Regions from separate parts of the Serratia sp. NA_13 genome, predicted to be linked through region 1. Evidence: riboswitches for the same ligand, from Rfam matches in the RefSeq annotation. Region 1 holds a riboswitch; each other region holds the start of a gene.
What was found. Region 1 has a riboswitch for thiamine pyrophosphate ahead of thiC (phosphomethylpyrimidine synthase ThiC). Riboswitches for the same ligand answer to the same signal wherever they lie in the genome.
Positions count from the first base shown of each region.

Region 2: it holds a riboswitch for thiamine pyrophosphate, as region 1 does, so the genes downstream of both, ACUTSU_RS07140 (TenA family protein) here and thiC (phosphomethylpyrimidine synthase ThiC) in region 1, are expected to answer to the same signal.
Region 3: it holds a riboswitch for thiamine pyrophosphate, as region 1 does, so the genes downstream of both, thiM (hydroxyethylthiazole kinase) here and thiC (phosphomethylpyrimidine synthase ThiC) in region 1, are expected to answer to the same signal.

Region 1 is NZ_JBQZFV010000025.1:4,745-15,465, forward strand. It holds gene ACUTSU_RS21945 (YjaG family protein) at 1-382, opposite strand, end outside; gene nfi (deoxyribonuclease V) at 431-1,117, opposite strand; gene hemE (uroporphyrinogen decarboxylase) at 1,127-2,191, opposite strand; gene nudC (NAD(+) diphosphatase) at 2,231-2,998, opposite strand; gene rsd (sigma D regulator) at 3,098-3,601, shown strand; TPP riboswitch at 3,641-3,765, shown strand; gene thiC (phosphomethylpyrimidine synthase ThiC) at 3,881-5,824, shown strand; gene thiE (thiamine phosphate synthase) at 5,817-6,455, shown strand; gene ACUTSU_RS21980 (HesA/MoeB/ThiF family protein) at 6,460-7,209, shown strand; gene thiS (sulfur carrier protein ThiS) at 7,206-7,406, shown strand; gene ACUTSU_RS21990 (thiazole synthase) at 7,408-8,187, shown strand; gene thiH (2-iminoacetate synthase ThiH) at 8,187-9,320, shown strand; gene rpoC (DNA-directed RNA polymerase subunit beta') at 9,641-10,721, opposite strand, start outside.
Region 2 is NZ_JBQZFV010000003.1:94,727-105,447, forward strand. It holds gene opgB (phosphatidylglycerol--membrane-oligosaccharide glycerophosphotransferase) at 1-1,389, opposite strand, end outside; gene ACUTSU_RS07125 (ABC transporter substrate-binding protein) at 1,661-2,596, opposite strand; gene ACUTSU_RS07130 (ABC transporter permease) at 2,610-3,380, opposite strand; gene ACUTSU_RS07135 (ABC transporter ATP-binding protein) at 3,377-4,132, opposite strand; gene ACUTSU_RS07140 (TenA family protein) at 4,129-4,809, opposite strand; TPP riboswitch at 4,872-4,974, opposite strand; gene ACUTSU_RS07145 (LLM class flavin-dependent oxidoreductase) at 5,145-6,167, shown strand; gene ACUTSU_RS07150 (GlxA family transcriptional regulator) at 6,245-7,219, shown strand; gene gap (type I glyceraldehyde-3-phosphate dehydrogenase) at 7,298-8,308, shown strand; gene ACUTSU_RS07160 (inositol monophosphatase family protein) at 8,510-9,298, opposite strand; gene ACUTSU_RS07165 (ABC transporter ATP-binding protein) at 9,323-10,384, opposite strand; gene ACUTSU_RS07170 (ABC transporter permease) at 10,381-10,721, opposite strand, start outside.
Region 3 is NZ_JBQZFV010000008.1:99,972-110,692, forward strand. It holds gene ACUTSU_RS13200 (YcgJ family protein) at 50-505, shown strand; gene ACUTSU_RS13205 (TonB family protein) at 555-896, shown strand; gene ACUTSU_RS13210 (winged helix-turn-helix transcriptional regulator) at 1,026-1,475, opposite strand; gene ACUTSU_RS13215 (MFS transporter) at 1,576-2,811, shown strand; partial or broken gene ACUTSU_RS13220 (GntR family transcriptional regulator) at 2,927-3,218, shown strand; gene ACUTSU_RS13225 (GNAT family N-acetyltransferase) at 3,532-3,957, opposite strand; TPP riboswitch at 4,025-4,116, shown strand; gene thiM (hydroxyethylthiazole kinase) at 4,153-4,947, shown strand; gene thiD (bifunctional hydroxymethylpyrimidine kinase/phosphomethylpyrimidine kinase) at 4,944-5,744, shown strand; gene ACUTSU_RS13240 (inhibitor of vertebrate lysozyme family protein) at 5,830-6,288, shown strand; gene gutQ (arabinose-5-phosphate isomerase GutQ) at 6,331-7,302, opposite strand; gene srlR (glucitol operon DNA-binding transcriptional repressor SrlR) at 7,295-8,068, opposite strand; partial or broken gene ACUTSU_RS13255 (transcriptional regulator GutM) at 8,160-8,435, opposite strand; partial or broken gene ACUTSU_RS13260 (hypothetical protein) at 8,409-8,593, opposite strand; gene ACUTSU_RS13265 (GntR family transcriptional regulator) at 8,682-9,368, opposite strand; partial or broken gene ACUTSU_RS13270 (hypothetical protein) at 9,712-10,098, opposite strand; gene ACUTSU_RS13275 (MFS transporter) at 10,156-10,721, opposite strand, start outside.

The sequences.
Region 1 (10,721 bases):
CCACGGTGCGAATTGACGTTTCGCTGATGGCGATGGCGTGCTCTAGCGTCTCCCCGCTGAGTCGCGAATGGATCAGTTCCCCTAATGCGATACAGGCGTCAATCGCCGGGTAAACGCCGTAAAGATCGTAATCTTCTGCCGCGGGTATCGCCTCTTCCAACTTCTCCAGTTGGCTGTCAAAGTTGACCTTGGCGTCCTTGACCACCAGAGTTTCCCACACCAAATCCAGAATGCGGCGGTAAATTGCCGGTTCGCCGAACTCGGTTTGCAGGCAGAACATCTGGTAATTCGGATACATACGCTCGCACAAACTAGCCATAAAGGTCAAATGTTGCCAGCTTTCAAGCTTTTCCAGACGTAAATGAATCGGGTTACGTAGCATTATTCACTCTCTTACGCGTTATCTGCGCCGCAGTGTACCCGAAATCGGTCATTGCGACACCTCTGGATGCTGCTGCAGCCAGCGCTGGAAGGCCGGGCGGCGTGAGGCGATGGCGTCGGCCCAGCGTGTAGGTTCCGGCAAACGGTAGCCCGCCATGCAACGTTGAACCCACGCCAGTGCACTGTCGGCACCGACGCGGTGACCGGTGGAGATAAACAGCGGATTACAGCGCGCCTTACTGCGCCATACCCAACCAAGCTGCTCGCCTTTGTCCTCCAGCGGGGCCAAAGCGCCTACAGCCTCATCCAGCGGGGCGAACTTACCGCACAGGCGCTTTTTGGCTACGCCGATGGTCGGCACGTTAACCAGCAGGCCAAAATGGCTGGCTACGCCCAGACGGCGCGGATGCGAAATGCCATGACCGTCAACCAGCACCAGGTCAGGCTTTTGATGCAATTGCTCCCAGGCTGCGAGCAACGCTGGATATTCGCGGAACGATAAAAAACCGGGGATATAGGGCATGGTGGTGGCAACCCGTGCCACCTGGTACTCCACCAGTTCCAGCGACGGATAGCGCAGGATGGCGATGGCAGCTCGAGTCACCGCGCCTTCCTGCTCAAAGCCCACATCGGCACCAGCGATAAAGGCCGGTGGAGCGACCAAAAAATCATCCTGGCGAATGACTTCGGAGGCGCGCAGCCGTTGTTCTGCACGCAGGGCTTGAGTCTCTATCACATCCAATCCTTAACGATGGTATTTCCCCGACTGCGCGTGGACCGCCTCAACAAAGGCACCGGCGTTTTCCGGCGGTACGTCCAGGTGAATGCCGTGGCCCAGGTTGAATACGTGTCCTTCGCCGTGGCCAAAACCGGCCAGAATGGTTTCCACTTCCTGACCAATCCGCTCAGGTGACGCATACAGCATGGAAGGGTCCATGTTGCCCTGCAGTGCGACTTTGTCCCCTACGCGGCGGCGTGCATCAGCGATATCGGTCGTCCAGTCGAGGCCGAGCGCGTCACAACCGGTGGCCGCCATCGCCTCAAGCCACTGGCCGCCACCTTTGGTGAACAGCGTGACCGGCACACGACGGCCGTCGTTTTCACGCAGCAGGCCGTCAACAATCTTGTGCATGTAATGCAGCGAGAACTCGCGGTAGTCACGACCGGTCAGCACGCCACCCCAGGTATCGAACACCATCACCGACTGCGCACCGGCTTTAATCTGGGCGTTAAGATACAAGATGACGCTGTCTGCCAGTTTATCCAGCAGCAGGTGCAACGTAGCCGGTTCGGCGTACATCATTTTTTTCAGTTTGGTGAAGGCTTTACTGCTACCGCCTTCCACCATATAGGTCGCCAGCGTCCATGGACTGCCGGAGAAACCGATCAACGGTACTTCGCCTTTCAGCTCACGACGGATGGTACGCACTGCGTTCATCACATAACCCAGTTCCACTTCTGGGTCGAACGCCGGCAGCTTGTCGACATCGGCACGGCTGGTGATAGGCGAGGAGAAACGCGGGCCTTCACCGGCTTCGAAATACAGGCCCAGCCCCATGGCATCGGGAATGGTGAGGATATCGGAGAACAGGATCGCTGCGTCCAGCGGGAAACGACGCAGCGGCTGCAGCGTGACTTCACAAGCCAGCTCCGCATTCTTGCACAGCGACATAAAATCACCGGCCTCGGCGCGGGTAGCCTTGTACTCCGGCAAATAACGACCGGCCTGACGCATCATCCATACAGGGGTCACATCCACCGGCTGACGCAGTAGTGCGCGCAGGTAACGATCGTTCTTCAACTCATTCATTATGGGGCTCCCTTATTCATCTGCCGGTATTGTAGCGATTTATTGCTCACGGCATAAGGCTACGGTGTCCTCTATCAGGCGACGCGCTACCGTGCCGGGCGGCGGTAATAGCGGCAACCGATCGTAGCGGTACCAACCGGCGTTAAGCAGCTCTTTCGGATCGTGGCGGATCTCGCCGCGGTGGTAATCGGCCATAAAGGCCATCATCAACGAGTGCGGGAACGGCCAGGGCTGTGAGGTGACATAACGCAGGTTTTTGATTTCAATATTACTTTCCTCCATTACCTCACGTGCGGCCGCCTGCTCCAACGTTTCGCCAACCTCGACAAAGCCGGCCAGTACGGTATGAATACCGCCGCGATGGCGCACATGTTGCGCCAGCAGGATCTCATCGTCCCGTCGAATGGCAACGATCACGCAGGGGGCGATTTGCGGGTAGTAGCGCTCCCGGCAGTTGCCGCACAGGCAGGCACTTTCGGTGCGGCTGAGATGCATTTCATGGCCGCAGTAACCGCAATAGCGATGGGAACGGTAAAACTCGGCCAATTGTACGCCCCGTCCGGCAAGCTGGAACAGCCCGCGATCGAGTTCTAACAGTTGGCGTACCGATCCCATCTCCTGTGGCATTACATGGCGCACCAGCCAGACCGGCAACCCTTCCCATTCACCAATACTACGGGCCATTCTTCCCTGCAGGGAAAATGACGCGGCCAAACCGCACGGTAATTCACCGTTCGGTAACCAAAGTTTGCTTTCATGGCTGACGATCCACCAGCCATTTTCATTACCCGTTAATGCAAGTTCCATATCGTTGTTGCACAACCTCAGCTTCACTGGCACTCTACAAACCGGCCTTGTTACATTTTAATAACTTACTGTTACGTTTTATTACTTACGGAGTCAAACATGCTCAACCGTTTGGAAAGCCTGACTCAGCGCGTTGGTGGTAGTAATGAATTAGTAGATCAATGGCTTCAGGCACGCAAGCAGTTGCTGGTCGCCTATTGTGCCCTGGTGGGCATTAAACCTAACAAAGAAAAGCATACGCCGCTGAATGAAAAAGCGCTGGAGAACTTTTGCCATAATCTGGTGGATTACCTCTCCGCCGGCCATTTTCATATCTATGACAGAATAATCAAACAAGTGGAAGGCGCATCCAGTCCGAAAATGTCTCTGGCGGTCAACATCTATCCCAAGCTGTGGACCAATACCGAGCAGATTATGGCTTTCCACGATCGCTATACCGATGCGGATATCGATCAGGACTTGTGTCTGGAATTACATCAGGCGTTGTCCGACATCGGTGAAACGCTGGCGGCTCGTTTTACCCTTGAAGACAGGCTGATCCAACTGGCGGCTGAAACCTGGCAGCAGGCTGAACCGGACAAGACGCTGGATCCGGCCCGTTAAAATTTTGTAGTCTTTTTTATTATCCCTCCTATACTGGAGGGCATCTTGTCGGAGTGCCTAGCGCCTGATTTGTTCATCAAATTGGCCAGGCTGAGACCGTTAATTCGGGATCCGCGGAACCTGATCGGGTTAATACCCGCGAAGGGAACAAGAGTAATCTATCGCCACAGGCAGGTGACCCCGATTTGGGATACTCCCGCCTTGCTGGCCAGCATCATTACTCCCTCCGAGCTCCAGACAAGCAATTTTCCCAACTCATCACACTGGTAGGAATTTGCTATGTCTAGCGTTAAAAAACCCCGCGCTCGTAAAGAGCAACGCGAAGAAGCCCAGCAGTTTATCAACACCCTGCAAGGCGTTTCCTTCCCCAACTCACGCCGTATCTATCTGCAGGGTTCACGAAGTGACCTGCAGGTGCCAATGCGTGAAATTCAGCTCAGCCCGACGCTGATCGGTGGCGATAAGGACAACCCAAAGTACGAGCCAAACGAAGCCATTCCGGTGTACGACACTGCCGGCCCTTACGGTGACCCTCAATCCGAACTCAATGTGCATACCGGCCTGGCCAAGCTACGCGCCGGCTGGATCAAAGAACGTGGCGATACCGAGGTCCTCAAGGGTGTCAGTTCAGGTTTCACCCAGCAGCGCCTGGCCGATGAAGGTCTGGATCACCTGCGCTTTGAACATCTGCCGTTGCCACGCAAGGCACAACCGGGTAAATGCGTAACCCAGTTACACTACGCGCGTGCCGGCACCGTCACTCCGGAAATGGAATTTATCGCCATCCGCGAAAATATGGGCCGCGAACGCATCCGTGGCGAGGTATTACGCCACCAGCATCCTGGCCAAAGCTGGGGGGCCAACCTGCCGGAGAACATCACGCCGGAATTCGTCCGCCAGGAAGTCGCCGCCGGGCGCGCCATCATCCCCGCTAATATCAACCACCCGGAATCCGAACCGATGATTATCGGCCGCAACTTCCTGGTGAAGGTTAATGCCAACATCGGCAACTCGGCGGTGACTTCTTCGATCGAGGAAGAAGTCGAGAAACTGGTGTGGTCCACCCGCTGGGGCGCAGATACCGTGATGGATCTTTCCACCGGTCGCTATATCCACGAAACCCGCGAATGGATCCTGCGCAACAGCCCGGTGCCGATTGGCACGGTGCCTATTTATCAGGCGCTGGAAAAGGTCAACGGCGTGGCGGAAAACCTCACCTGGGAAATGTTCCGCGATACGCTGCTGGAGCAGGCGGAGCAAGGGGTTGACTACTTCACCATTCACGCCGGTGTGCTGCTGCGTTACGTGCCGATGACCGCCAAACGCCTGACTGGCATCGTCTCCCGCGGCGGTTCGATCATGGCCAAATGGTGCCTGTCGCATCATCAGGAAAACTTCCTGTACCAGCACTTCCGCGAAATTTGTGAAATCTGCGCCGCCTATGACGTATCGCTGTCGCTGGGTGACGGCCTGCGCCCCGGCTCGATTCAGGACGCCAACGACGAAGCGCAGTTCGCCGAGCTGCACACGCTGGGCGAACTGACAAAAATAGCCTGGGAGTATGACGTGCAGGTGATGATCGAGGGCCCTGGCCACGTGCCGATGCAGATGATCCGCCGCAACATGACCGAAGAGTTGGAACACTGCCACGAAGCGCCGTTCTACACCTTGGGCCCGCTGACTACCGATATCGCACCTGGTTATGACCACTTCACCTCCGGCATAGGGGCCGCGATGATCGGCTGGTTCGGCTGCGCCATGCTGTGTTACGTCACGCCGAAGGAACACCTTGGGTTGCCGAACAAAGAGGACGTCAAACAGGGGCTGATCACCTACAAAATTGCCGCCCACGCCGCCGATCTGGCCAAGGGACACCCTGGCGCACAGATCCGCGATAACGCCATGTCCAAGGCTCGCTTCGAATTCCGCTGGGAAGACCAGTTCAACCTGGCGCTCGATCCCGCCACCGCTCGCGCTTATCACGACGAAACCCTGCCGCAAGAGTCCGGCAAAATCGCCCACTTCTGCTCTATGTGCGGGCCAAAATTCTGCTCGATGAAAATCTCTCAGGAAGTTCGCGACTATGCCGCCGCGCAGGAAGTGGCCAAACCGATAGAAGTGCAGCTAACCGGCATGGAAAAGATGTCAGCCGAGTTCCGCTCACGCGGCAGCGAGCTGTACCACAGTGCCGGCAACCTGCAAGAGGTACTGAGCAATGACTGATATCACCACTCCCTTCCCCGCCACCCCTCACAAGTTGGGGTTATACCCGGTGGTCGACAGCGTTGAATGGATTGCCCGTTTGCTGGAGGCGGGCGTGACCACGATCCAGCTGCGCATCAAGGATCTGCCGGATGAACAGGTCGAGGACGACATTGCCGCCGCCATTGCTCTCGGCAAGCGCTACCACGCTCGGCTGTTTATTAATGACTACTGGCGATTGGCGATTAAACACGGTGCCTATGGCGTACATCTCGGCCAGGAGGATTTGGACACTACCGATCTGGCCGCCATTCACCGTGCCGGGCTGCGTTTAGGGGTTTCTACTCATGACGATAGCGAACTGGCCCGCGCCATTGCGGTGAAACCTTCCTATATCGCGCTGGGGCATATTTTTCCGACGCAAACCAAAGATATGCCTTCTGCCCCACAGGGTCTGGTGGAGCTAAAGCGCCATGTCGCCGGGTTGAGTGACTATCCAACAGTGGCGATCGGCGGGATCAGTATCGATCGCGTGGCGGCAGTGTTGGATTGTGGCGTCGGTAGCGTCGCCGTGGTCAGCGCCATTACCCAGGCGTCGGACTGGCGCACAGCGACCGCACAACTGCTGCAACTGATTGAAGGCAAGGAGTGATGCCATGCTGAACGATCAAGAATTCCTGCGCTACAGCCGCCAGTTGCTGCTGGAAGACATGGGCCCCGAAGGCCAGGAGAAGCTAAAACAGTCAACGGCGCTGATCGTCGGGCTGGGGGGTTTAGGCTCCCCCGCCTCGCTTTATCTGGCCGCCGCTGGTGTCGGCACCCTGCTGCTGGCCGATGACGATAGTCTTCACGTCACCAATTTGCAGCGTCAGATCCTCTATCGCAGCAGTGACGTTTCCCAAAGCAAAGCCGCTCTGGCAAAGCACCAGCTACAGGCGCTGAACCCAATGGTCGAATCCATTGCGCTGGAACAGCGTCTGCAGGGGGAAGTGTTACAGCGCGCCGTACAACGCGCCGATTTAATTTTGGACTGTAGCGATAACATGGAAACCCGCCATGCGGTGAACGCCGCCTGCATTCAGGCTGGGAAACCGCTGATCAGCGGCAGCGCTGTGGGTTTCAGCGGTCAGCTGCTGGTGATAGAACCGCCCTATACCCACGGCTGCTATGCCTGCCTGTATCCGGAGCAAACTGAACCCCAGCGCAACTGCCGTACCGCTGGAGTACTCGGCCCCGTAGTCGGCGTCATTGGCACCCTGCAAGCGCTGGAGGCGATAAAAATGCTGGCGGGAATGCCTTCATCACTCAGCGGCAAGCTGCGGTTGTTCGATGGTAAACGACAAAGCTGGAGCACCTTGCAACTCAGTCAGGCCAGCACCTGCCCGGTATGCGGAGGCGCAGCATGAAAATTCGGCTTAATGACCAGCCGCTGGAACTGGCGCAGCCCATCAGCATCAGCGCCCTGCTCCAGCAACTGGAACGCCATCAGCCGGGCACCGCGCTGGCTATCAACCAAATCATCATCCCGCGCGCCGACTGGGCTAACCACCTGGTGCAAGACGGCGATGACATCCTGCTGTTTCAAGCGATCGCCGGAGGCTGACATGCTACAAATCGCCGATATCACTTTTACTTCACGCCTATTTACCGGCACCGGTAAATTCGCTACCCCAGCGCTGATGCTGGAGGCATTACAGGTCTCCGGCTCGCAGTTAGTCACCATGGCAATGAAGCGTGTTGACCTGCGTGGCGGTAATGACGCTATTCTGGCGCCGCTGCAACAACTGGGCGTACGCCTGTTGCCGAATACTTCCGGTGCCAAGACCGCTGCAGAAGCGGTGTTCGCCGCCCGGTTGGCTCGCGAGGCGCTTGGCACCCACTGGGTGAAACTGGAAATCCATCCCGATGTGAAATACCTGCTGCCGGACCCGATCGAAACCCTGAAGGCGGCGGAAATATTGGTGAAGGAAGGTTTTGTGGTGCTGCCTTATTGCGGTGCCGATCCGGTGTTGTGTAAACGGCTGGAGGAAACAGGCTGTGCCGCGGTGATGCCGCTGGGCGCACCTATTGGCTCCAACCGTGGGCTGCGCACACGCGACTTCCTGGAGATCATTATCGAACAGGCCAAAGTGCCGGTGGTGGTCGACGCCGGCATCGGGGCGCCCAGCCATGCGCTGGAAGCCATGGAACTGGGTGCCGATGCCGTGTTGGTGAATACCGCCATCGCAGTAGCACGCGACCCGGTGCAGATGGCACGGGCTTTTCGCCTGGCACTGGAGGCTGGCGAGCTGGCACGTCAGGCGGGATTGGGGAGCAGTCAGCGTAATGCGGTAGCCTCCAGCCCGTTGACCGCTTTTCTCCGCCAGACAGGGGAGGCAATGTGATGACTGATGATTTCAGTAGCCGCTGGCAACAGTTGGATTGGGACGATATCTCGCTGCGTATTAACAGTAAAACGGCGCGTGATGTCGAGCATGCGCTGAATGCGGAAAAACTGACGCGTGAAGAGTTTATGGCGCTGATCTCCCCCGCCGCCGCATCCTACCTGGAGCCACTGGCACAGCGTGCACAGCAGATGACGCGTCAACGTTTTGGCAATGTGGTCAGCTTCTACGTGCCGCTGTACCTGTCCAACCTGTGCGCCAACGACTGCACCTACTGCGGCTTTTCGATGAGCAATCGCATCAAGCGTAAAACCCTGGATGCTGTCGAGATCGAACGCGAGTGTCTGGCGATTAAGGCGCTGGGTTTTGAGCATTTGCTGTTGGTCACCGGTGAACACCAGACCAAGGTTGGTATGGGCTATTTCCGCCAGCATATTCCCGCGATCCGCCGCCATTTCAGTTCGCTGATGATGGAGGTACAACCGCTGGAGCAGCAAGAGTACGCCGAGTTGAAAGCGCTGGGATTGGATGGCGTGCTGGTGTATCAGGAAACCTATCACCCAGCGACCTACCAGCAGCATCATCTGCGCGGCCAGAAACAGGACTTTCACTGGCGGCTGGCCACACCGGATCGCCTGGGCCGCGCCGGGATCGACAAGATCGGCCTTGGTGCCCTAATCGGGCTTTCCAACAGCTGGCGTACCGACTGCTATATGTTGGCAGAACACCTGTTCTACCTGCAGCAGACTTACTGGCAGAGCCGCTACTCGCTCTCATTCCCGCGCCTGCGCCCTTGTGCTGGAGGTATCGAACCGGCGTCGATCATGAGTGAAGCACAATTGGTGCAGCTAATCTGTGCCTTCCGGTTGTTCGCCCCCGACGTAGAGCTGTCTTTGTCGACACGTGAGTCGCCTTTCTTCCGCGATCATATGATCCCGGTGGCGATCAACAGCGTCAGTGCCGGATCCAAAACCCAACCTGGCGGATATGCCGACGATGTGCCACCGGAGCTGGAACAGTTTGAACCGCACGATGGCCGTACCCCGCAACAGGTGGCGCAAGCCATCAGCAACGCTGGTTTACAGCCGGTCTGGAAAGACTGGGACGGCTACCTGGGGCGCAGCCCGCAGTAATCTGCAAACCTTGCAACGCCGTTGAAAAAACGAGGGAAGCGTTGCGCAGAAGCTATCGACATCGCTGGCGGGGCAAATCAGCCCCGCTATAGTGGCGATGCTGGCTGCCAAAACCGGTGCCAGCCGGAACCGTCACCTTCCAGGCGGTTTCGCCTTACCCTCTCCCGGATCACGTCGGATTACCCTCCCGCGTGACTCCGGGACCTCAGAACCTGTAGCTCCTCACCCAGCCGGTTCACATGCAAAAAAAAACCGCCCCCGAAGGAGCGGTTTATCTGGTCAGGGCCTGGCAATGCCAGACCCCAAGGCGCATTCAACGATTAATCGTTGTTGCCGCCACCCAGGTTGCCAGCATTGAGCAATTCAGCCAGGTTAGCCGTTGCTTCTTCCGCGCTCACCTGCGGAACAACTGGCGTTTCACCCTGTGCTTTACGGCGCATGCGGTCCTGATGATAAGCGTAACCGGTACCAGCTGGGATCAGACGGCCCACGATGACGTTCTCTTTCAGACCGCGCAGTTCATCACGCTTACCGGCAACAGCCGCTTCGGTCAGAACGCGCGTCGTTTCCTGGAACGATGCTGCAGAGATGAAGGACTCGGTCGCCAAGGAAGCCTTGGTGATACCCAGCAGATCGCGTGAGAAGGTTGCCTCGATCTTACCTTCAGCAGCAAGCTGACGGTTGGCAATCTTAACGCGAGACACTTCGGCCTGCTCGCCTTCCAGGAACTCGGTGCCACCAGCGCTAACGATGGTGCCTTTACGCAGCATCTGACGAACGATAACTTCAATGTGTTTATCGTTAATCTTAACACCTTGCAGACGGTAAACTTCCTGCACTTCGTTGGTGATGTAGCGAGTAACCGCATGCACACCACGCAGACGCAGAATGTCGTGTGGAGATTCTGGGCCGTCAGAAACGACGTCACCACGTTCCACAACTTCACCTTCGAACACGTTGAGCTGACGCCATTTTGGAATCATCTCTTCGTACGCATCGCTGCCGTCCAGTGGGGAGATTACCAGGCGACGTTTGCCTTTGGTCTCTTTACCAAACGAGATAATCCCGCTGATTTCAGCCAGGATTGCCGGCTCTTTCGGACGACGTGCTTCGAACAGATCCGCAACGCGTGGCAGACCACCGGTAATATCCTTGGTACCGCCGGATTCCTGAGGAATACGCGCCAGGGTATCACCCGCACCGATCTGAATGCCGTCTTCCAGCTGTACAATCGCTTTACCTGGCAGGAAGTATTGAGCAGGCATATCAGTACCTGGGATCAAGACGTCGTCGCCTTTGGCATCAACGATTTTCAGTGCCGGACGCAGGTCTTTACCGCTACCGGTACGCTCTGCGCTATCCAGTACTACCAGAGAAGACAAACCGGTCAGTTCGTCGGTC
Region 2 (10,721 bases), on a different contig from region 1:
CGTTGGGCTGGACAGGCTGCTGCGGCCAAGGCCAATGTAGTTATCGCCGCCCATCACGTCCAGCACCGTGGCACCGTTGTCCAGCGTGCTGCGTTTCTCGTTATGCAGCGCGGTCTGCGGGTGAGTGCCGTCGATAATAAAGAACAGGTTGCGGCGTTTTTGTTTGGTCAGAATGTCATAGGCGGTGTTATTCATCGCCAGATGGTCCGAAGACACCACGATAACGGTGTTTTTGAAGTACTCGGACGCTTTGATTTTGTCGATCAGCGCCGCGATGTGTTGCTGGCTGCAGGCCACCGCGCTTAGCGAGCGGTTTTCTTTGTTCTGCCAACTGAACGACTTTTTGCTGCAACTGGCGGAGATAAAACCGTCCGGGTGATGGGTGTCGACGGTCAGCGCAAACAGCGAAAACTTTTTATTCTGTTTGGACAACTCGACAAACTTGTCGAACACCAGATCCAGCACGGTATCGTCGTACCAGCCCCAGTCATTTTTGTAGCTCGGGTCGCTGACCTGCCCACGCAATTCTTTAAAGCCGTAAGCATGGTCAAAGCCATGCGATTTCAGGAAGGTATCTTTGCCAGCGAAGGCCAGTTCGGCCCCCTGATAAAAGTAGTTGTCGTAGCCGGCGGATTTCAGCACGTCGCCCAGGCAGACGTTTTCCGGATAAAAGGTGGATACGGCGCTGGAGGCATTGCCGTCAAACGGCGCAAACAGCGGGATACCGCACTGTGAGGACACCATACCGGCGATGGTATAGCCGGTGCCGGGCAACTGTTGGGTGTTGCTGAAATCGATACTGTTTGCGCGGTGTTGGTTCAGCTCGTCGGTCAGGCCGGGGAAGAGATCCGCATCCAGGTAGGTTCTTTCCAGGCTTTCGGCATAGATATACACCAGGTTCGGCGCTTTACCCTGAACGCTCTTTTTTGGCGCTTTGTAATAGGTATCAAAATCGGCGGTATCACCGCTAATCTGACTTCTGACCAGCAAGGAGATATCCTGAAAGGCCGGGGTGGTGCCAACGGAAAACAGCGCCAGCAGCACGGCGATCACACTATAAACCCTGCTGCTGCTTTTTGCCTTGCGCCGCACCAGGCTCCAGGTCAGCACGGCGAAGATTAGCGTCAGCACCGCCAACAGGCCGATAAACGGCAGCAGGTATTTACCGACGCCGGCGCCTTTCAGGCTGCTGGTCAGGGTGTAGAGTACCGCATCGGTAATACCATCGCCGGTAAAGTAGTTACTGGCGATCAGCACCACGTTAAGGATCAGATAGCTGCCCAGCAGCGTCAGCAGGGCGGCAAGCCACCAGCGGTTGGCGGCGGCCCGGGTCCGGTAGATGAGAATTGAGGCTAAAAAAAGTGCAAACGAAATTAATGCTGAAACCATCCACCGTACCCTGTCTGATTAAAAAGAAAAACTTAGCTGCTCTGACAAACGTCGTTGATCCGCGCACAGCGCGAAAGAGGAAGGGTATAGCGCATTGAAAGCATCAGGGTCAATGCGTGTTTGTACTGCCCAGCAGCGGCGGAGTGCGATTGGTGTTTTTTTGTGACATTACTGTGACACCAATCACGTCTGTGAGCAGCAGTACGCGAAATATGCCCTCTCCTTGGGGAGAGGGTCAGGGGGAGGGGAAGCAGACCAATAATGCGCTCCCTTAATTCAGCTCCACCGCATACTGCTCTACCGGGGTGATTTTCTTAATCAGCTTATTGTCGAACAGGAACTGTTCATAGGCCTGATAGCGCGTTTTATCCAGCCTGGCCGGATCGCGGGCGAACAGCGGCAGGCTGACTTGCCAGGCCTGTTTGTTCAACGCGGTATTCAGTTCCGGGTGTGCCTTGGCGAATGCCAGCCAGCTTTCCTGTGGGTGAGCCTGTAGGTAATCATTGCCTTTTTTCAGCGCCGTGAGGAATTTTTTGATTTTCGGCTCGCCTACCGCGTCGCGATTGGCGACGATAATCAGTTCGTCGTACACCGGAACGCCGTAGTCTTCCACGTTAAACACCACCGGATCCTTGCCTTGCAACTTTAGCTCCAGCGCCTCGATATTACGGTATCCGCCAATCACTGCATCAACCTGACCTGCCAGCAGGGCGCTGGTCAGCTGGAAATTAACGTTGAGCAACTTACCGTCATCAGGGTTGAGGTGTTCATGCTTGAACATGGTTGCCAGCGTGGCCTGCTCGATACCACTGACCGAGTAACCGATTTTCTTGCCCTTCAGCCCCGCGGGGCTGGTGATGCTTTTATCCAGCGTGATCACAGTATTGAGCGGTGAATCAATCAGGGTACCCACGCGCATCAGCGGCAGGCCCTGATCGGCAAAGAAATGCAACTGCGGCTGATAGGTGATGGCCAGATCGGCCTGTTTTGCCGCCACCAACCGTGGTGGTAGCGCCGGATCGGAAGGCGGTACAATCTTAACGTCCAGGCCTTCTGCCTTGAAGGCGCCGATCTGCTCGGCCACCATAATCGGCGCGTGATCGGGGTTGATATACCAGTCAAGCACCAGCGTCAGTTTTTCTGCGGCGGTGGCTTGCCCGGCCAGCGTAGTGCAGAGCATCAGTCCGCACAGGGTGTTTTTAATCATTGTCGATCCCTTGTTAACAGTCATTTTCCGGCGCCCAGTCAATCAGGCGCAGCAGCAGCGCGTCCACCGTTAGCCAAAGCAGGACGGTCATCAGCACCAGAATAAACAGCGCGGCAAAACAGACGTCGGTCTGCATGCGCGCGTTGGCGTTCAGCATTACGTACCCCAGCCCTTCCGCCGAGCCGACCCATTCACCGATGATCGCGCCGATCGGGGCGACGGCGGCGGCCATGCGCAGCCCGGAACCCAAGGCCGGCAGCGCCGCCATCAGCCGCACGTGCCGCAGTTGCGCCCAGGGAGAAGCGCGCAGGGTGCGGGCCAAATCGAGATAATCGTTATTGACCCGACGCAGTCCGTCGAAGAAGGCTGAGGTGACCGGGAAGAAGATCACCAACACGGCCATCACCACCTTGGCGCTGATGCCAAAACCGAACCACAGCACCAACAGCGGGGCCAGTGCAAACACCGGGATTGCCTGGCTGGTCAGCACCAGCGGCATTAGCCAGCGTTGCAGCTGCGGGGAATAAATCATGCACAGCGCCAGTACGGTGCCGAGCAATACCCCGGCCAGCAGGCCGCAGGCAATTTCAGCGGCGGTGATCAGCGTGTGGTAACCGAGATAAGCCCGGTCGTTCCACAGCGCCTGCGCTACTGAAGAGGGGGAAGGCAGCAGAAAGGCCGGAATATCGCCCAGCGTGACCAGTCCCCACAGCAATAGTAGGCCGGCAAACACCGTCAGGCTGCGACGCATCCGCGATAGACGGCTTTCAATCTGGGGTTTCATCCGGCGGCCCTCACCAGCTGCAACAACAGCTCGCTCTGGCTTTTCAGCAGTTGAGGATCGTCCGGTGCGCGCGGCGGAAACCCTTCGATAACATGGCTATCGTCAATACCGGCGGGATAGCGGGACAGTACCAGCAGATGATGGCTGAGACGGCAGGCTTCCATTGGGTCGTGGGTAATCAGCAATACGGTGTGCTGCGCCAGCAGTTCGGCGGCCAGTTGCTGGATCATGGCGCGGGTGATGGTATCCAGCGCCGAGAAAGGCTCATCCATCAGCACAATCGGCTGGCGTTCATACAGGGTTCGGGCGATGGCGGCACGCTGGCGCATGCCACCGGACAGCGCAGCAGGCAAGGCATTGCCATAACCACTCAGCCCCACGCGTTCCCGCAGGTGCTCGGCCCAGGACCGGTCGACCTTTTCACCGCGCAGCCGCGCGCCGAGACTGATGTTTTGGTCAATGGTCAGCCACGGGTAGAGAAAATCCTTTTGCCCCATATAAGCGATGCGCCCGGCAATCGGCAGGCCATCGCTGCCGGCAACCGAGCCGGAGGTGGGTTTTACCAGCCCGGCAATAATCTTCAACAGGCTGGTTTTGCCCGCACCGCTGGCACCGAGCAGGGCAACAAAGTTGCCGCCTGCGATATCGAAACTAAGTCGGTCGAAAATCACCTGTTGGCCAAAACGCAGGGTTAAATCCCGCACCTGAATACCTGGCCGCACGCCATGGTGCTGTGCGTTGACTATACTCATTGGGCATTCAGCCCCATTTGCCAGAAGGCGGATTCCAGCCGTGTGGCGGTGGTGAAAATCGCTGACAGTTCACCCAGGCGGCTTTCTGCACCGCGCTGGCGGCCGACGTTTTCCAGCAGATCGAGTGCGGCCTGCACCCCGGCCAGGTAGCCCGGATCGCCATAGTTGCGGATCCACGAAGCGTAGGGGTTGCCTGCCATCATCGTGGCAGGATCGTTCAGCAGTCGCAGGCCAATCTCGGCATAGCCAGCGACGCAGGGCAACAGCGCCGCCAGCAGGTCGAGCGCATCCCCGGAATGGCCGATATCGAGCACATAGCGGGTGTAATTGAGGGTTTCCGCGGCTTCTGGCTCGGCGGCAATCTGCGGCTCGCTGAGGCCCCAGTCGGCGCAATAGGCCAGATGCAAAGGCAGCTCGGCCACGATTGCATTGAGCGAAGCGGTGGCCGTGCGCATCTCCGGCAGGGTGCGCAGTTTGCTGACCAGCAGGGCGTAGGCGCGGGCAAAGTGGATCAGGAACAGATAGTCCTGGGTCAGATAGCGGCGGAAAGCAGGTTCGGGCAGCGTACCGGCGGCCAGTTGCTGAATAAAGGGGTGAGCGACATAGTCCTGCCAGTGGCTACCGGCGTGCAGGCGCAGTTGTCCGTAAAGACCGTCGTTGAATTGGGGAGTAAACATGGGACCTCCAAAAGTAAGTGGAGATCCGGGCGCGCTGAGGTATGAACAGGCAATGACTGATAGCGTGATTGCCGACCCGTCCCTTCGCTGGCATGACCCAGATCAGGTTCAAAGGGTTCGGCTTGCGCCATCTCAGCCCATTACAGGACACCCCTCGGAGGAGCCTGTTATACGATATTTACTTTTTGATTACAATGCTTGGGCGGGGGGAAGTCCGGAGGGATTTCTCTGCCAAAAACGGTTCGTTTAGTGCGGTCGAAGACAATTTTTCTGGCCTGACAGGGGGCATATTTGTCACTGTAATCCGGTCATAATTGAACCTAAGGACACTACCCATGAAGAAAATTGGATTTCTCTCTTTTGGCCACTGGACGCCTTCGTCACAGTCGGGCACCCGCTCGGCCAGCGATGCGTTGCTGCAATCGATCGATCTTGCCGTCGCGGCAGAAGAACTGGGGGCGGATGGAGCCTATTTCCGCGTGCATCACTTTGCCCGCCAGCTTGGCTCGCCATTCCCGCTGTTGGCTGCCATCGGTGCCAAAACCCAGCGTATTGAGATTGGTACCGGTGTGATCGACATGCGCTATGAAAACCCGCTGTATATGGTTGAAGATGCCGGAGCCGCCGACCTGATTTCAGGTGGACGTTTGCAGCTTGGCATCAGTCGCGGTTCTCCCGAGCAGGTGATTGATGGCTGGCGATACTTTGGCTACACGCCTGCCGACGGCGAGACCGAAGCCGATATGGCCCGTCGACATACCGAAGTGCTGCTGGACGCGCTGCGTGGCGAAGGCTTTGCCGAACCCAGCCCGCAACCGATGTTCCCTAATCCTCCCGGCCTACTGCGCGTTGAACCTTTCTCCGCCGGCCTGCGGGATCGCATCTGGTGGGGGGCCAGCTCAGACGCCACGGCAGTTTGGGCCGCGAAACTGGGGATGAACCTGCAAAGTTCGACGCTGAAAAACGACGAAACCGGCGAGCCGTTCCATGTGCAGCAGGCCAAACAGATCCGCGCTTACCGCGAGGCCTGGAAGCTGGCAGGGCATAAACGAGAGCCACGGGTGTCGGTCAGCCGCAGCATCTTTGCGCTGATGGATCAGCGGGATCGCAACTATTTTGGCAACAGCGGGCAGGAGGGCGATCAGGTGGGCTACATCGGCGATCAGACCCGGGCGATATTCGGCCGCAGTTATGCCGCCGAGCCGGAACTGTTGATCAAACAGCTGGCGCAGGACGAAGCCATTGCCGAAGCGGACACCTTGCTATTGACCGTGCCAAACCAGTTGGGTGTGGACTATAACGCCCATGTGATTGAGTCGATCCTCAAGCATATTGCACCGGCGCTGGACTGGCGCTGATAGGTTGCTAACCCAAAGCCTGCCAGCCTCTATGGAGGCGGGATTGACTTATTTTGCTCATTTTGTATTTTAAGGACATGCATAACTTTCTGATTATCGTCCCCGAAGGGGGCATGTTATTTGAGTCGGCAGGCATCGCCGACATTCTGATGCAAGCCAATCGCTTGAGGCCCAACGATGCTCCGCTCTACCGGATGTCGCTGGCCACCACGCAATCTCACCGGGTAGTCCATGGTTCGTCCGGTTTGAATCTGCTGGCCGACCATCGTCTCTCGGATCTCGACCCTGAGCAGGAACGCGACACCATCATAGTGACCGGAAAAGGCGCGACCGAAGAAGAAAGTGCCTACGTTGTCGACTGGCTGCGGCGTGCCGCACCCCAGGCGCGACGTATTGCGTCGGTGTGCGGTGGGGCGTTGCTGCTGGCCGAAGCCGGTTTACTGGATGGACGCCGGGCGACCACCCATTGGCGCTTGCTGGAAACCTTGCAGACGCGTTTCCCAAAAGTGCAGGTCGAAAATGGGCCGTTGTACGTGCAGGATGGCTCTGTCTGGACTTCCGGCGGGGTCAGTTCCGGCTTCGATCTCACTCTGGCGCTGGTGGAAGACGACTATGGTTTTGTTCAGGCGCGCGAAGTGGCGCAAGATCTGGTGATGTTCCTTCGTCGGCCCGGCGGCCAGGCGCAGTTCAGCCGTTACCCTTTAAATCAGGCTAAAACCCCTGGCCCAATCCGCGATCTCCAGTCGTGGATCCTGGAAAACCTGGCGGAAGATCTTTCCGTAGATAAATTGGCGGAACGGGTCGCCATGAGTCCGCGAAATTTTACCCGGGTGTTCACGCGTGAGACCGGGCTCTCTCCTGCCAAATTTGTCGAAGAAGGGCGTTTATATCTGGCCCGGCAACGCCTGGAGCAGAGTGCGGAAGGTATTGAGCAAATCGCCATCAACTGTGGGTTTGGTAATGGCCTCAATCTGCGGCGCGTTTTTGAGCGGCATTTGCAGCTCTCACCTACCGAGTACCGCGAGCGTTTTCATTCCCGCACATTGGCCTAAATTGATCTATGAACGTCCTTTTCGTCATTTCTCTCCCGGTTTAAATTGGTGACAGAGCCAATAATGAAGGAGTAGATCATGGTCAAAGTGGGCATTAATGGATTCGGCAGGATCGGCAGGAACGTGTTGCGTGCGGCGTTAGGGCGCAGTGATTTTCAGGTGGTGGCAATCAATGATTTGACCGACAGCAAAACCCTGGCGCACCTGCTGAAATACGATTCGCTTTCAGGCACTCTGGCAGCCAGCGTCGAAGCCGGTGAGAACCAGTTGCTGCTCGATGGTCGGCCGATTCATGTTTTCTCCGAAAGAGATCCGGCTGCTATCCCATGGAGCAGCGTGGGGGTTGAGGTGGTGATTGAGGCGACGGGCTTCTTCACCGACAAAGCCAAGGCCGAAGTGCACATCACCCAAGGCGGTGCAAAGCGAGTCATTATCTCGGCACCGGGCAAGGACGATGATATTACGCTGGTGCTGGGTGTTAACCATCAGCAATACGATCCGGCCAAACATTTTGTGGTCAGCAACGGCAGCTGTACCACTAACGGCCTGGCCCCTGCCGCCCAGGTATTGCATCAGGCATTCGGTATTGAATACGGTTTGATGAATACCACCCATGCCTACACCAATAGCCAGGCGCTGCATGACCAACCGGAAAAAGACCTGCGCGGTGCCCGTGCCGCAGCGGAGTCGATTGTGCCTTATTCCAGCGGCGCCGCCAAAGCGCTCGGCAAGGTGATCCCAGAGCTGGACGGTCGCCTGACCGGTTACTCGCTGCGGGTGCCGGTACCGGTAGTGTCTATCGTGGACTTAACGGTCACGCTGAAACGTGAAGTGACGGCCGAAGAGATCAACGCGGCTTTCCGCCAGGCTGCCGAATCCGGCCCTCTCAAGGATATTCTTGGCTACAGCGATGAGCCTTTGGTGTCCAGTGATTATAGAGGCGACCCGCGTTCGTCGGTAATTGATGGACTTTCCACGCTGGTGATTGGCGGTAATTTGGTCAAGATCCTCGCCTGGTACGACAACGAGTGGGGGTTCTCTAACCGTCTGGTCGATCTGGCGGTTTTGATGGAAAAACGCGGTTTGTAGAAGAGTAGGGGCGCTGCATGCTGCGCCCCTCAGATTGATGACAAACACCCGAAAAACGTGGTTTTCGGATGTTTGGGGTAAATCAGAAGATATAATCCTTTGTTTTTATTAGCCCTCAGATCAGAGCTTTTAACCGCAATGGACTTTGTCAGCAGTTTCAGGGGCGCTGCATGCTGCGCCCCTATGCTGAACCCAGCCAAATTACAGTTGCGCGATCTGCATTAAATCTTGTTTGGCCCCTGGCGCGACCGCCAGCACCGGCCCGCCGCGCAGCAGATGTTCCCCGTCGGTATTAAACGGATGGGTCCAGCCACCGGCTTCATTGACCAGGCAGTAACCCGCCAGACAATCCCAGGCGTGCATATAAGGCTCGTAATAACCCACCAGTCTTCCTGCGGCAACCCAGGCCAGCATCATGGCACCGGAACCGTTACGGAAGAAATTGCCGCCCACCGCGGTGATCGCGGCGGCTATTTCGCCAACGCGCTCGGGCGTGACATAGCTGTTGGCACCAAAACCGGTGACGTGGTTTTGCATGGTGCGCTGTGGATCCACCCGCAGCGGTTTGCCATTAAGCGTGGCACCTGCACCGCGTGCCGCAACAAAGCACTCTTGCTGACAAGGGGCGACGATCACCCCGATCACCGGCTCACCCTGATGAATAACCGCAATCGACACACACCAGTTCGGCATACCGTTAACGAAAGGGCTGGTGCCGTCGATCGGATCTACCACCCAGGTGTAGCCAGAGTCACCCGGCTGCAGGCCAAACTCCTCCCCCAAAAAACCGTCGTTCGGGAACTGCTGGGCGATTTTCTCGCGGATCAGTAATTCAACTTCGCGATCGGCTATCGATACCACGTCCTGCGCATCGCGTTTGGTTTCAATCACCAGGCTTTCGCGGCGATTGAAGTAGTCCAGCGCTTTGTCGCCGGCCGCTCGCGCAGCCTGTTCGGCTAGCGTCAGGCGTTGGGAAATCAGCTCATTCATTTTAGATCCTTAATATTTTGAGGCTCACTGGGCAATCAGCGCCAGTCCCTGAGATTTGAAATCAATGGCCACGCGGGTGGTCGGCGTCAGTTGGCGTTCCATCTGCACATCGACAATAAACAGCGCGCCGAGGTCGGTTTTCACTTCATACTCGATATGGTCGCCCAGCCAGGCGCTGTGGGTCACTTCGCCGTTTAATGCCCCGGTTTGCTCTGGCTGCAGGGTAATAAACTGTGGCCGTACCGAAAGCTGTGCGGCACCGGGGCGGGCTTTAGCGCCCGGCACCCGATATTGACGGCTGCCGAGGGTGATCAGCGCTTCGCCGTCATCCACCCGCTCAATGTCACAAGGTAGAATGTTGGCTTCGCCCATAAAGTCGGCGATAAATACCGACGCTGGCGAGTGATAGAGCTCCTGTGGCGCCCCCTGTTGGGCAATATGCCCTTCTTTCATGACGATAATCTTATCGGAGACCGCCAAAGCCTCTTCCTGATCGTGCGTGACATACACGGCGGTAAAGCCAAGGCGCTGCTGCAAGTCGCGGATCTCGGTACGTACCCTGCGGCGCAGCCGTTCGTCAAGATTGGACAGTGGCTCGTCGAGCAGCAGCACCTGGGGTTCCAAAACCAGCGCACGCGACACGGCAATGCGCTGCTGCTGGCCGCCAGAGAGTTCGGCGGGCAGGCGTTGGCCCATGTTTTCCAGGCCGACCAGTTTTAAGCCCTCACGCGCCCGATCCTGCGCTTCTTTACGCGGCAGGCCGCTGGCGAGCAGGCCGTACATTACGTTGTCCAGCGCACTCATGTGCGGGAACAGCGCGTAGGATTGGAACACCATGGCGACGTCGCGCTCATTGGCCGGCAGATGCGTGACGTCTTTACCGCCTATCAGAATACGCCCTGAAGTGGGGTGTTCCAGGCCGGCCAGCAGGCGCAGGGTGGTGGTTTTGCCACAGCCCGAAGGGCCGAGCAGCGTCACCAGCGTGCCGGGTTCGACGGTGAGCGAAAGGCCGGGCAGGGCGGTGAAGTCGGCAAACTGTTTGGTGACGTTCTCAAACACCACCGAACCGGAGCGAATGGCAGTCATAAGGCATTCTCCTGAGGTAAGGCCGCGGGTGGCGTCACCGGCGGGGTAGCAGTTATTGCGCGGCGCAGACGACGTTCGCCCACCAGCAACTGGAAGCTGAGGATCACCGCAAGCATCACCACGATAAGCACCGAGGAGTAAGCGATAGCCACGCCGTATTCCCCGTTTTCGACCAGCCCGACGATGTAGGAGGTGGCCATGTTGTACTGGGCGCTGACCAGGAAAATCACCGCGCTGATCGAGGTAATGGCCCGCACAAAGGCATAAACCAGTGCGGCGCTGATAGCAGGTTTCAGCAGCGGTAGGATCACTTTACGCAGGGTGCGGAAACTGCTGG
Region 3 (10,721 bases), on a different contig from region 1:
TATCCCCGTAAAACGCGGACTATACAGCACCCAGGGAGCATTGCGAAGGTTGCTTAAAATTGCACATCGTCAAAGCCCTGTTTTTTATGGCAGTATGATGCTCCAAATAACGGGCGCTCTGCCATTAAACGAGGCTGACTCATTGAATCAAATAGCACTTTCGTTCTCACTGACTTTGCTGCTTGCCGCATCCGTGTTGCCTGCGCATGCGAAGCAAAACTCATCCCTCAAGTCACCGGCATCAGGCGTGTTGTGCGACCGTTATGCCTGTGCGAATGGCACGGATGGCATTTCCCGCCCATTGACCGAAAAGTATCTCGGCAAGAAAGTCGCCAACAAACTGTATTCGCAAGGTGACTTCGACCCGACCGAATTCACCTTTGCTAATGGCATTTTCTGCGATGTCAAAGAGCGACTGTGCCGCGAGGATCGCTACTACGGCGAAGGCGGTAAACGCACCGGAGCCGTTTCCAAGAAATACACCGAGCTGCTTTTCGGCCACTAAACTGCCAGAGACAGGTCGTTACACGAGCTAACTTAAGGAGTGAGTTGCAATGATGAAATCTATCGTCAAGATGATGCTGTTAGCATTTTTATCGCTATCTCTGACTGCTTGCATCGGAACTGGCAGTGAACAGACCGGTAGATCACCATCAAATTCAGTAACTGCCCAGCAGAAGCCGCAAACCGACTTCGCCAGAGTTAAATTTGACGTTGATGCAGATGGGCGTGTCCAGAACATACGTCTTCTTGAGTCTCATTCCAGCGGTATTTTTGACAATGAGATGAGGATGGCAATGCAGAAGTGGCGTTATGAAAGCGGTAAATCTACGGAAGATCTCATTGTTAACATCCGTTTTAAAAAAGAGAGTCCTGCAGTAGGTGAATCATTTTAGGCCAGTGTAAAACGCATTGAAGAAGCTGGAGCTATGGCCCCAGCATGTAGACTCAGGTTAGATCTTTCATCCTTTCGCTTTCCCGCCAATTATCTGACGCAACGACGGTAGTGCTTTACTCACAGGATTTCATTCATCACCCGCCTTCACCACCAAAGTATTCAGCGGCGTAAGAACCTGCCCGGTGCTGCCGGTTGGCGTCATACGCGGGATCGGTTGGCGGGTATCGCTTTCTACCAGTGTTGATCTTGCCTCTTGTGCCTCAAACAGATAATCCTCCCCCCACTGGCGCAGGCCGACAATTACCGGGAACAGGGCGCGTCCCTTGTCGGTGAGAATATATTCCTGATAGGCGCTGCCGTCTGAGGCGGGGGCAATCTCCAAAATTCCGTGCGCCACCAGGGTGCGTAGCCGGGTGGAGAGGATATTCTTCGCCATCCCCAATCCTTTTTGAAACTCACTAAAGCGGCGTACACCGTCGAAGGCGTCGCGCACAATCAGCAGCGACCACCAGTCACCAATCACATCCAGTGTACGTGCCACCGGGCACTGTGCATCTTCCAGACTTTTGCGTTTCATGGTTTTCCCTTCCTGTAGCGATATCTGGTTGCATTATAAAACCTCTGCGCGTAAAGTTCATTGGGTTTAATAATAAAACCACCTTGGTTTGGAGCAAACGATGAGTGATAAAACGCTGGATCCGATTTGTGTCGCGAAGGGCGGGGTGCTGAGTCGTCTGCCTGCGTCGCTGGTGTTATTGCTGGCGGGGGCCAGCGCCTTTAGCGTGGCGAATGTGTATTACGCTCAACCTTTGCTGGACGCCATTGCCCAGGATTTTCATATCAACCTGGCGTCGGTGGGCATGGTGATCACTGTCACTCAGTTAGGCTGTGCATTGGCCTTGTTGCTGGTGGTGCCGTTGGGCGATCGGGTTAATCGGCATCGGCTGCTGGCGCTTCAGCAACTGCTGCTGATTGCCGCACTTTGTGTAGTCGGTTGGGCGGACAGCAGTCTGCTATTGCTGGTCGGCATGCTGCTGGTGGGTTTACTGGGTACCGCCATGACCCAGGGATTGGTCGCCTTCGCCGCCACCTTGTCAGCGCCGCATGAGCGGGGACGGGTAGTGGGCGCTGCGCAAGGTGGGGTAGTTCTCGGGTTGTTATTGGCGCGCACGCTTTCCGGCGCACTGGCGGATATCGGCGGCTGGCGAGCGGTCTACTTTTTCTCTGCGGCAGTAACCTTGCTCCTGTTGCCGGTGCTTGCGCGTCTGTTGCCCGTCCCCCACACAGCGCCTTCAACACTCAGCTATCCGGCGCTGTTGCGATCAATGCTGATGCTGCTGTGGCGCGATCGTACGCTGCAGATCCGCGGCATGCTGGCGCTGCTGATGTTTGCGGCATTCAGCATTTTCTGGAGTGCCCTGGTTCTGCCGCTCAGTCAGGTGCCGTTTAATTTTTCACATTCGGTGATTGGTGCCTTTGGTCTGGTGGGCGCGGTAGGGGCGCTGGCGGCAGTACGTGCCGGACATCTGGCCGATCGCGGCCTGGGGCAGTTGGCAACGGGTATCTGTCTGTTGCTTTTGGTGCTGGCCTGGTTGCCGCTCGGCCTGCTGAGTTACGGGCTGGGATGGCTGATTATGGGCATTGTGCTGCTCGATCTGGCCGGGCAGGCCATTCACGTGTTGAATCAGAGTCTGATTTTCAGCGCACATCCGCAGTCTCATAGCCGGTTAGTCGGTTGCTACATGTTGTTCTACGCGGTGGGCAGCGGGCTGGGTGCCTTTGCCAGTACCCACGTGTTTGCTCTGGCGGGTTGGTACGGCGTGTGTTGGCTGGGGGCGGGCGTCAGCCTCACAGCCTTGTTGTTCTGGGGGCTGACGTTGCGTGCAATGCCAGTCTCAGATGCGGCGCATTAGCGGCATCCTTTCGGTTCTGGGACAGGAGTCATATATAAAATTCAGTGCTCCCATTGTTTGTCATAATTCACCGCGATACTGTTAGGCCGCCTGGTTTAAACCAATAAAGTGAGCTATGGAAAACAACGCTACCGTTGAACTGGCCAAGCAAAGGCTCAATGACTGGCTGAGTCAGGGCGCGATAGCCCCGGCGGCAAGCTTCCTTCGGAGCGAGAGCTGGGGGAATTGCTGAACGTTAAGCGCATGACACTGAGTCAGGCGCTGCTATTCCAGGATATTCCGTAAGGATCGTCGGGGCTGGTTTGCGGCATTGCCACGTTTTAACTACAACCCCAATTCGTCTACCAGCTTCAAACAGGCGGCCATTGAGCAGGGGCGTTTTCCTTCCTGGGGCTATATGACCAAGGGGCGAATCTTGACGGCTCCAGTGGCTATTTGCGATGTGCTGAAGGTGAGAGAAGGGGCGGAGATTTTAGGCAGTTTTATCGGCTATGCCCCGGCGATGTTTTGCTTCAGCCTGTACGGCCACATTCTTGATGCCTTCCCTGGGCTAACCGGCTACAAGATTGTCTTTGGCCTGATGGGCATGTTTGCCTGCGCCGGGATTATCGTGTCGGGGCTGCTGGTCAGAAATATCCGCGCACGCGGCAAATTGACCCCGACGGTTTCTGCCGTCTGACCTGGGCTTTATGAAAAGGGGCGCCATAGCACGGCACCCCCTTACTTTGTCGGCGAGTGCATCAGGTAATAGTCTTCCGCGCCGTCATTGCCGGTAGCGATCGTCCGCCAGCCGTGTTTGTGGTAAAAGGCCAGTGCCTTCTCATTCTTCACCAGGCATTTCAGCGAGCCGGTGGCGGTGAATGTTTGCTCCGCCGCCTGCAGCAGGGCGCTGCCGACGCCAAGAGGCGGTAGCTGAGGGTCGATATACAGATTGTGAATAAAGTTATCCTGACGATAAATCGAGACGAACCCCAGCCGCTTGCCGTTTTCTTCTGCCACCCAAATGTCCTCACCCAGAGTCGAGCGATCGAAATCCTCCAGTCGGTAATCTTCGGTATCACACCAGGGGAACGCCGCCTTGCGCGATGCCAGATACAGGGTGCGTAGGAAGGGGCGATCGGCCTCTTGGTATTTTCTTATTCGCATGGCGGCTCCTTTTTGTTTTTTGCCACTATAGCGCGATTGACCTCACCGGCGGCAAGCCCAATAATGGCGGTCTGACTCGGGGTGCCTCTAGGGGCTGAGATTTTACCCGTATTACCTGATCTGGATTATGCCAGCGTAGGGAAGTCTCGGTGCCCCAACCGGTACCCGCCTTCTTGAACGCCGGTTGGGAGGAATATGCTCGCTCGACCTGATGTTTTACCCGGCGCTCGCGCCGCGGCCTGTTTAACCCAATTTAAACGCCAACCCCCCTTGATTCACTGCCTGACCAACGAAGTGGTGCAGGAGCTGACGGCTAACGTATTGCTGGCGCTCGGCGCTTCCCCGGCGATGGTGGTGGAACCGACCGAAGCGGCACAGTTCAGCCAACTGGCGGATGCCTTGCTGGTCAATATCGGCACCCTCAATGCCTCGCGGGCCGAATCCATGCTGGCAGCAGTAGAAGCCGCCAATGCGGCAGCTACCCCCTGGGCGCTGGATCCGGTCGCCGTCGGTGGACTGGTCTATCGCACCGCCTTTGCCCAACGTTTGCTTGGCGAAAAGCCTGCGGCAATCCGCGGCAACGCTTCTGAAATCATGGCGCTCAGTGGCCTGCAGGCGAGTGGGCGCGGTGTCGACAGCGCTGACGATTCGCTGGTAGCGTTACCGGCGGCGCGGGAGCTGGCTCGTCTCAGTGGGGCGGTGGTGGCGGTGACCGGCGGGGTGGATTACATCACCGATGGCCAGCGTGACTGGGCGGTTACGGGTGGCGACGTGCTGATGACGCGAGTGGTGGGTACCGGTTGCGCACTTTCGGCCGTGGTGGCGGCATTTTGCAGCCTGCCGGGCGATCGCCTGGATAATGTGGCGACCGCCTGCCGGGTGATGTCACTTTGCGGTGAGCGGGCGACGCGCTGTGCCGCCGGGCCGGGCAGTTTTACCCCCGCATTCCTCGATGCTCTGTACCAACTGCGTCCGGAGGATCTGCAATGAAACGGATTAATGCGTTAACCATCGCCGGCACCGATCCGAGCGGGGGGGCCGGCATCCAGGCCGACCTGAAAGCCTTTTCCGCGCTGGGGGCCTATGGTGCCTCAGTGATCACAGCGCTGGTGGCGCAAAATACCCGCGGCGTGCAGTCGGTGTATAACATCGAGCCGGCTTTTGTCGCTGCCCAGCTTGATTCCGTGTTCAGCGATCTGCGTATCGACAGTACCAAGATTGGCATGTTGGCCAACGCCAATATTGTGCAGGCGGTGGCGGAGCGTTTACGTCACTATCAGCCGTCGTTTGTGGTGCTGGATACGGTGATGCTGGCGAAAAGCGGCGATCCCCTGCTGGCACCGGAGGCCGTGGAGTCGATTCGCTGGGAGCTGTTGCCGTTGGTGTCGATCATCACGCCGAACCTGCCGGAAGCGGCGGCACTGCTGGAATGTGCCCCGGCGGAAAATGAACGCCAGATGCGTGAGCAGGGGCGAGCACTGTTGGCGATGGGTTGCCAGGCGGTATTGATGAAGGGCGGCCATCTCAGCGAGAGTGAAAGCCCGGATTGGCTGTTCAGCGCGGGGCAGGAGCAACGCTTTACTGCGCCGCGCGTAGCGACCCGCCATACGCACGGTACCGGATGTACGCTGTCTGCCGCATTGGCAGCCTTGCGCCCACGTCACGACGATTGGGCCGGCACGGTCGCTGCCGCCAAGGATTATCTGCAAAAAGCCCTGCAGCAGGCCGATACGCTGGAAGTGGGGCACGGCATCGGGCCAGTACATCATTTTCATGCCTGGTGGTGAGTCAACTTTTTGCTACCCTTGTGGTCTGACTGATCCAGGCCCGGTATTGGCCGGGGGCTATCAAATTTTATCAAGGGAGAAGGCCATGACAGGAAAAAACGCACTTCGCGGCGCCATCTTCGGCGCATTGCTCAGCTTCAGCGTGGGTGGCTTTGCCCAGCAGATCGTCACTACCTCGGACGTGATCCAGCAGCCGGGTTATCAAACCAGTTGGCAGAACATGGTGAAGGGGCAGGCCCGCTTGCCTGGCTGGGCACGCAAAGGGGTGGGGACTTCAACCCCGGCGCAAAGCCTGAGCTGGAAAGGCCAAAATTATTTAGTGGGTAATCTGTGCAAGCCACACGACTGTGCCAACAACTTTATGATGGTGGCGTTTAAAGAAGACAAGTCGCAGGCCTGGGCAGTACGCGTCGAGGTGGCGAATAAGCCGGAAGCGATTGATCATCCGAAGAAATATGCCAAATACCAATGGCTGGGCAAGCCCGATGAGGATATGAAGGCGCTGCTGAAGCAACAGTTCGAGAATAATCCGGACTGGAAATAAGGCAGCCAGGGGCGCAGCGGTCTGCGCCCCTGAATACCACGCTCAGCCGATACCGGCCTGATGCAGGTCATGCAGGTTGATGGCACCCACCAACACCCCCTCCAGATTGACCACCGGCGCAGCGCTGATGTGCTGTTCGTGCAACGCTTCCAGTGCTTCTCCGGCGCGCCATTGTTCCGGTAAACGGTAGCCGGGGCGAGTGATCGCCGGGCTTAACGCATCCTGAAGGCTATTGCCCTTCACCAGCCAGCGGCGCAGGTCGCCATCAGTAAACACCCCCACCACTTTTTGCTGTGCGTCGCACACGGGCACCAGTCCCAGTCCGGTGCGGCTCAGTTCCAGCATCGCTTCCATAACGTTGGCGCTTTCACTGACCTGCGGCAGGCGATCGCCGGTGCGCATCAGGTGATGTACCCGGTTCAGCAGACGTGCACCCAGACTGCCGCCCGGATGCGAACGGGCAAAGTCTTCGGCGTTGAAACCGCGTTGACGCATCAGTGCCATCGCCAGTGCATCGCCCATCATCAGCGTATTGACCGCGCTGGAGGTTGGCGCCAGCCCCATCGGGCAAGCTTCACGTTCAACGCTGATGTCCAGCACGCAGGCTGTCGCCTGTGCCAGCGGTGACTCTTTGCCGCCGGTAATGGCGATCACCGGGATGTTATTTTCCGCCAGTAACGGCAGGATCAGATCCAGTTCTTTGGCACGGCCAGAGTAGGAGATAAACACCACCACGTCGTCGGCACCGATCATACCCAGATCGCCGTGCAGCGCTTCCGCCGGGTGCACGAAGAACGATGGCGTGCCGGTGCTGGCCAGCGAGGCAGCAATTTTTTTACCGATATGGCCGGATTTACCGATGCCGGAAATCACCGCCTTGCCGCGGCAGTTCAGCAGCAGTTCGCAGGCACAGACGAAGTTGTCGTCCAGCCGTGCTAGCAGGCGTTGTGCTTCGGCCAGCTCAATTTCCAGCGTTTCGCGGGCGAAGGCCAGCAGGGCGGCACTGTTACTCATCAGAATCTCCTACCAGAATGATATTAATGCCTTTCGCTTGCAGCGCGGCGAGATAATCCGGGTTGATTTTTTTATCGGTGATCAGCGTATCGACGGCGCTCAGGTCGCAAACTACATTGGGGCTTTTGCGGCCGAATTTTGACGAATCCACCAGCAGGATAATACGGCTGGCGGCTTCGCACATCGCCTTGCTGACGTTATGCACTTCGTTAAAGGTGGTGACACCGGCATTGAGATCCACGCCGTCAGCTCCGATAAACAACTTATCAAAGCTGAATTGCTGGAAAGCCGATTCGGCCAGGCTGCCGTGGAAGGATGCCGATTTTTTGCGGTAAGTGCCACCGGGCATCAGGATAGTCTGGTCGTTATCCAGCTCCACCAGTGCATTGACAATGTGCAGGCTGTTGGTCATTACCGTGATGTTATTGAACTGCGCCAGATGCGGGACCATTTGCAGTACCGTACTGCCGGTATCAAATATCAGCGAGTCACCGTCGTTGATAAGCCCAATGGCGGCGTAGGCGATCTGGCGTTTCTTTTCGGTATTAATGTGAGTTTTTCGGTCGATGGGCTGGTCGCTATCGTCGCGGCTGAGCACTACGCCGCCATAGGTGCGGATCACCTCGCCTTCGTCTTCCAGGAGGGTGAGGTCTTTACGAATGGTGGTGCCGGTGGTGGCGAAATGCGCCGCCAGGGCATCCACTGCCGTTTTGCCATGTCGCTGCAGATATTCAAGGATAGCGGCCTGTCGCTGCTTTGGTTTCATAGCCCGTCCTGTTCACAAGAGTTGAGCATTTCCCTTTAATGAATGATTCAAAATGAAAGGTAATATCTTTTAATATGAAAATATCATGATTTGGGGCAATCGCTAACGATAGTGCTGTCCTGCATGCGCGAACCTCGGGGAAGATCACATCTGGGCGTAGATCTCGCTGGTGCAAACCATGCAACCGGGCGATTGGCCGCGGTTGGGCAAAAATGGTCAGGCCGCGCATCAACATACTGCCGCAAACTCGCTGTTCAGTATCGCAGGCCAGTGCCAGCACCACCCGTGGCCGAAAGCGTCCGCCGGAACGTCCGACCCCGACGCTGCCCAATTGGCACAGGCCGTCGAAGGCCGGCCAGCCGGTCAGTTCGCTAAGCCGGTCGACGATCGACGGGCGGGTACCGGCAGTGATGTACACCACTTTTTCCCCGGCTCGATCGGTAACTGCAACGGGCCACCCCAGCCGCTATCTAAAAAGCGGTGATTGAAGCTGTAAAAACGATAGTAATGAAATCCTGATGGCAAGGAGAAACAATAGATGCGATTGAGAGGAAATGCCTTTTGTAAAGCCAAATAGCGGGGGGCGCTCGCCCCCTTGAAGGTCAGTGCTTGACTATTCGGCGTCGAACCACTCGGTATTCTGCAAAGAGATGGGGGTAATGGAGTAGATCATCTCTTGCAGGTGCTCATGGATGGCGCGCTCGGCGGCATCGGCATCCTGCGCCTTCAGCGCGGCAAAAATACGGTAATGCTGCTGCAGCAGGCTTTCCGGCGGCGACACTTCGCTCAGGCTGAGAAAACGCACCCGATCCATGGTGGCCTTGATGGTTTCTATGGTCTCCCAGGCCAGCGGGCATTCGGCAAACTGGGTGAGCAACTGGTGAAATTCATCGTCCAGCGCCAGGAATTCACGCGTCTGTTTGTTCTGCGCCGCCAGCTCTTGACGGTGCAAATTATGCTCCAGCGTCATCAGCTGTTCCTGGGTAATGCGCTCTGCCGCACGGCGCACAATTGCGCATTCTACCGCCTGACGGATAAAACGCCCGTCGGCTACCCGTTTGGCCGAAATCTTCATCACGAAAGTCCCGCGCTGCGGCAAGATCTGCACCAATCCGGCCTCCGCCAGCTTGATAAAGGCTTCGCGCACCGGTTGGCGCGAAACGCTAAAGCGGGTGGAGATCTCTTTCTCTGACAACAGCGTGCCGGGGGGAATGGTGCAGTCAACAATATCCTTACGCAGGAAACGGTAGATTTGCTGATTAACCGGGAGGCTATTGGTGAGATTGTAGGATTCAGACATGGTGACGATCGGTCATCTGGCTTGGATTTGGATGCCACCATACTAGCAGATTATCTTGCTGTCGCGGCGGATAATTCTTAATACGGTTAGGCGAACGCTGAGTGGACTCACTCAGCGTCAGACTGATGGCAAAGCTCATTTCTGCACAGAGCGAGTAGGGGGCGATAAATAAAAATCAGGAAAATTAATTTATTGATTTTCGGCTGATCACCACAAAGCAGGAAAAACCACGCTTTTTCCTGCTTTGCCAGTAACCTAACGCTGAGTGGATCCACTCAGCGTTTTATCCAGATCAAACTGGCAGTAGTCTGGCCACACTCTCTTTGGCACTCTGCGTCAACAGCGCCAGATGCCAACGAATGGCGTCCAGCATGCAGTCGCTGATCTGCGTATAGCCGACCAAATAACCCAGATAAGCGAGAAATGAATGGCTGCCGTTGAGCATCCGCAGCTTTATTTCTTCGTAGGGCAGCACGTCGCTGACCAGTTCCGTATACAACAAATTCTGCTGCCGCAGGTCGGCGATTTTTTTCTGGCCGTTGTGCATGTTGATGACGCTGTAACCCCAGTCGCTGGCGTGCTCGTTAGCCAGTTGTTCGGCATACACCGCCTGATGTGCGCGAAAAAACGCGCCAAAGCCAAGGTGCACGATGCGCGGTTTAATCTGTTCGCGAGCGTAATCCGGCTGAGCAACTGCCGCCGGCAGCACGCTGTTGCTGGAAAATGTCATGCTGGAATTCCTGAAAGTGGGGGCAGAAAACGGGGCGACGTCAGCCGCCCCGGATACCTAGGGTTTTGATATTTGCGGTTGCACGCTATTGCGCGGTGCTTTGATCACCAGCAGTACCAGCACTGCCCCGAGTGCGGCCACGCCACCCGCCAGTATAAAGGCGCTGTCGAACTTGCCGGTGTTTTGCACAATGTAGCCGGTGGCTACCGGGCCAATGATGCCGGAAACGCTGCCGACCAGATGGATAAAGCCGCTGGCGCCACCGACCCGGGATTTATGCACCACGTCCTGGATAATTGCCCAGTAAATCGCCCCGGTGATGTACAGGAAGAAGATCGATACCGACATCAGCATGACCGCAGGTACCACGCTGCTGACGGTACCCGCCAGTGCCACGCAGACAGCGGCCGCCAGCAGGCTGGTGACCAGCACAATCTTGCGCGACAGCAACAGCTTGCCGGTGATATTGAAAATCTTGTCGGAGATATAGCCACCGAGTGCCAACCCGACAAAGCCGACAATCCATGGGATCATGGTGGTGAGGCTCATTTCCTTGATGTTCAGGTTATGCGCCTGCACCAGGTACGACGGGAACCAGCTCAGGAAGAAGAACAGGATGTAGT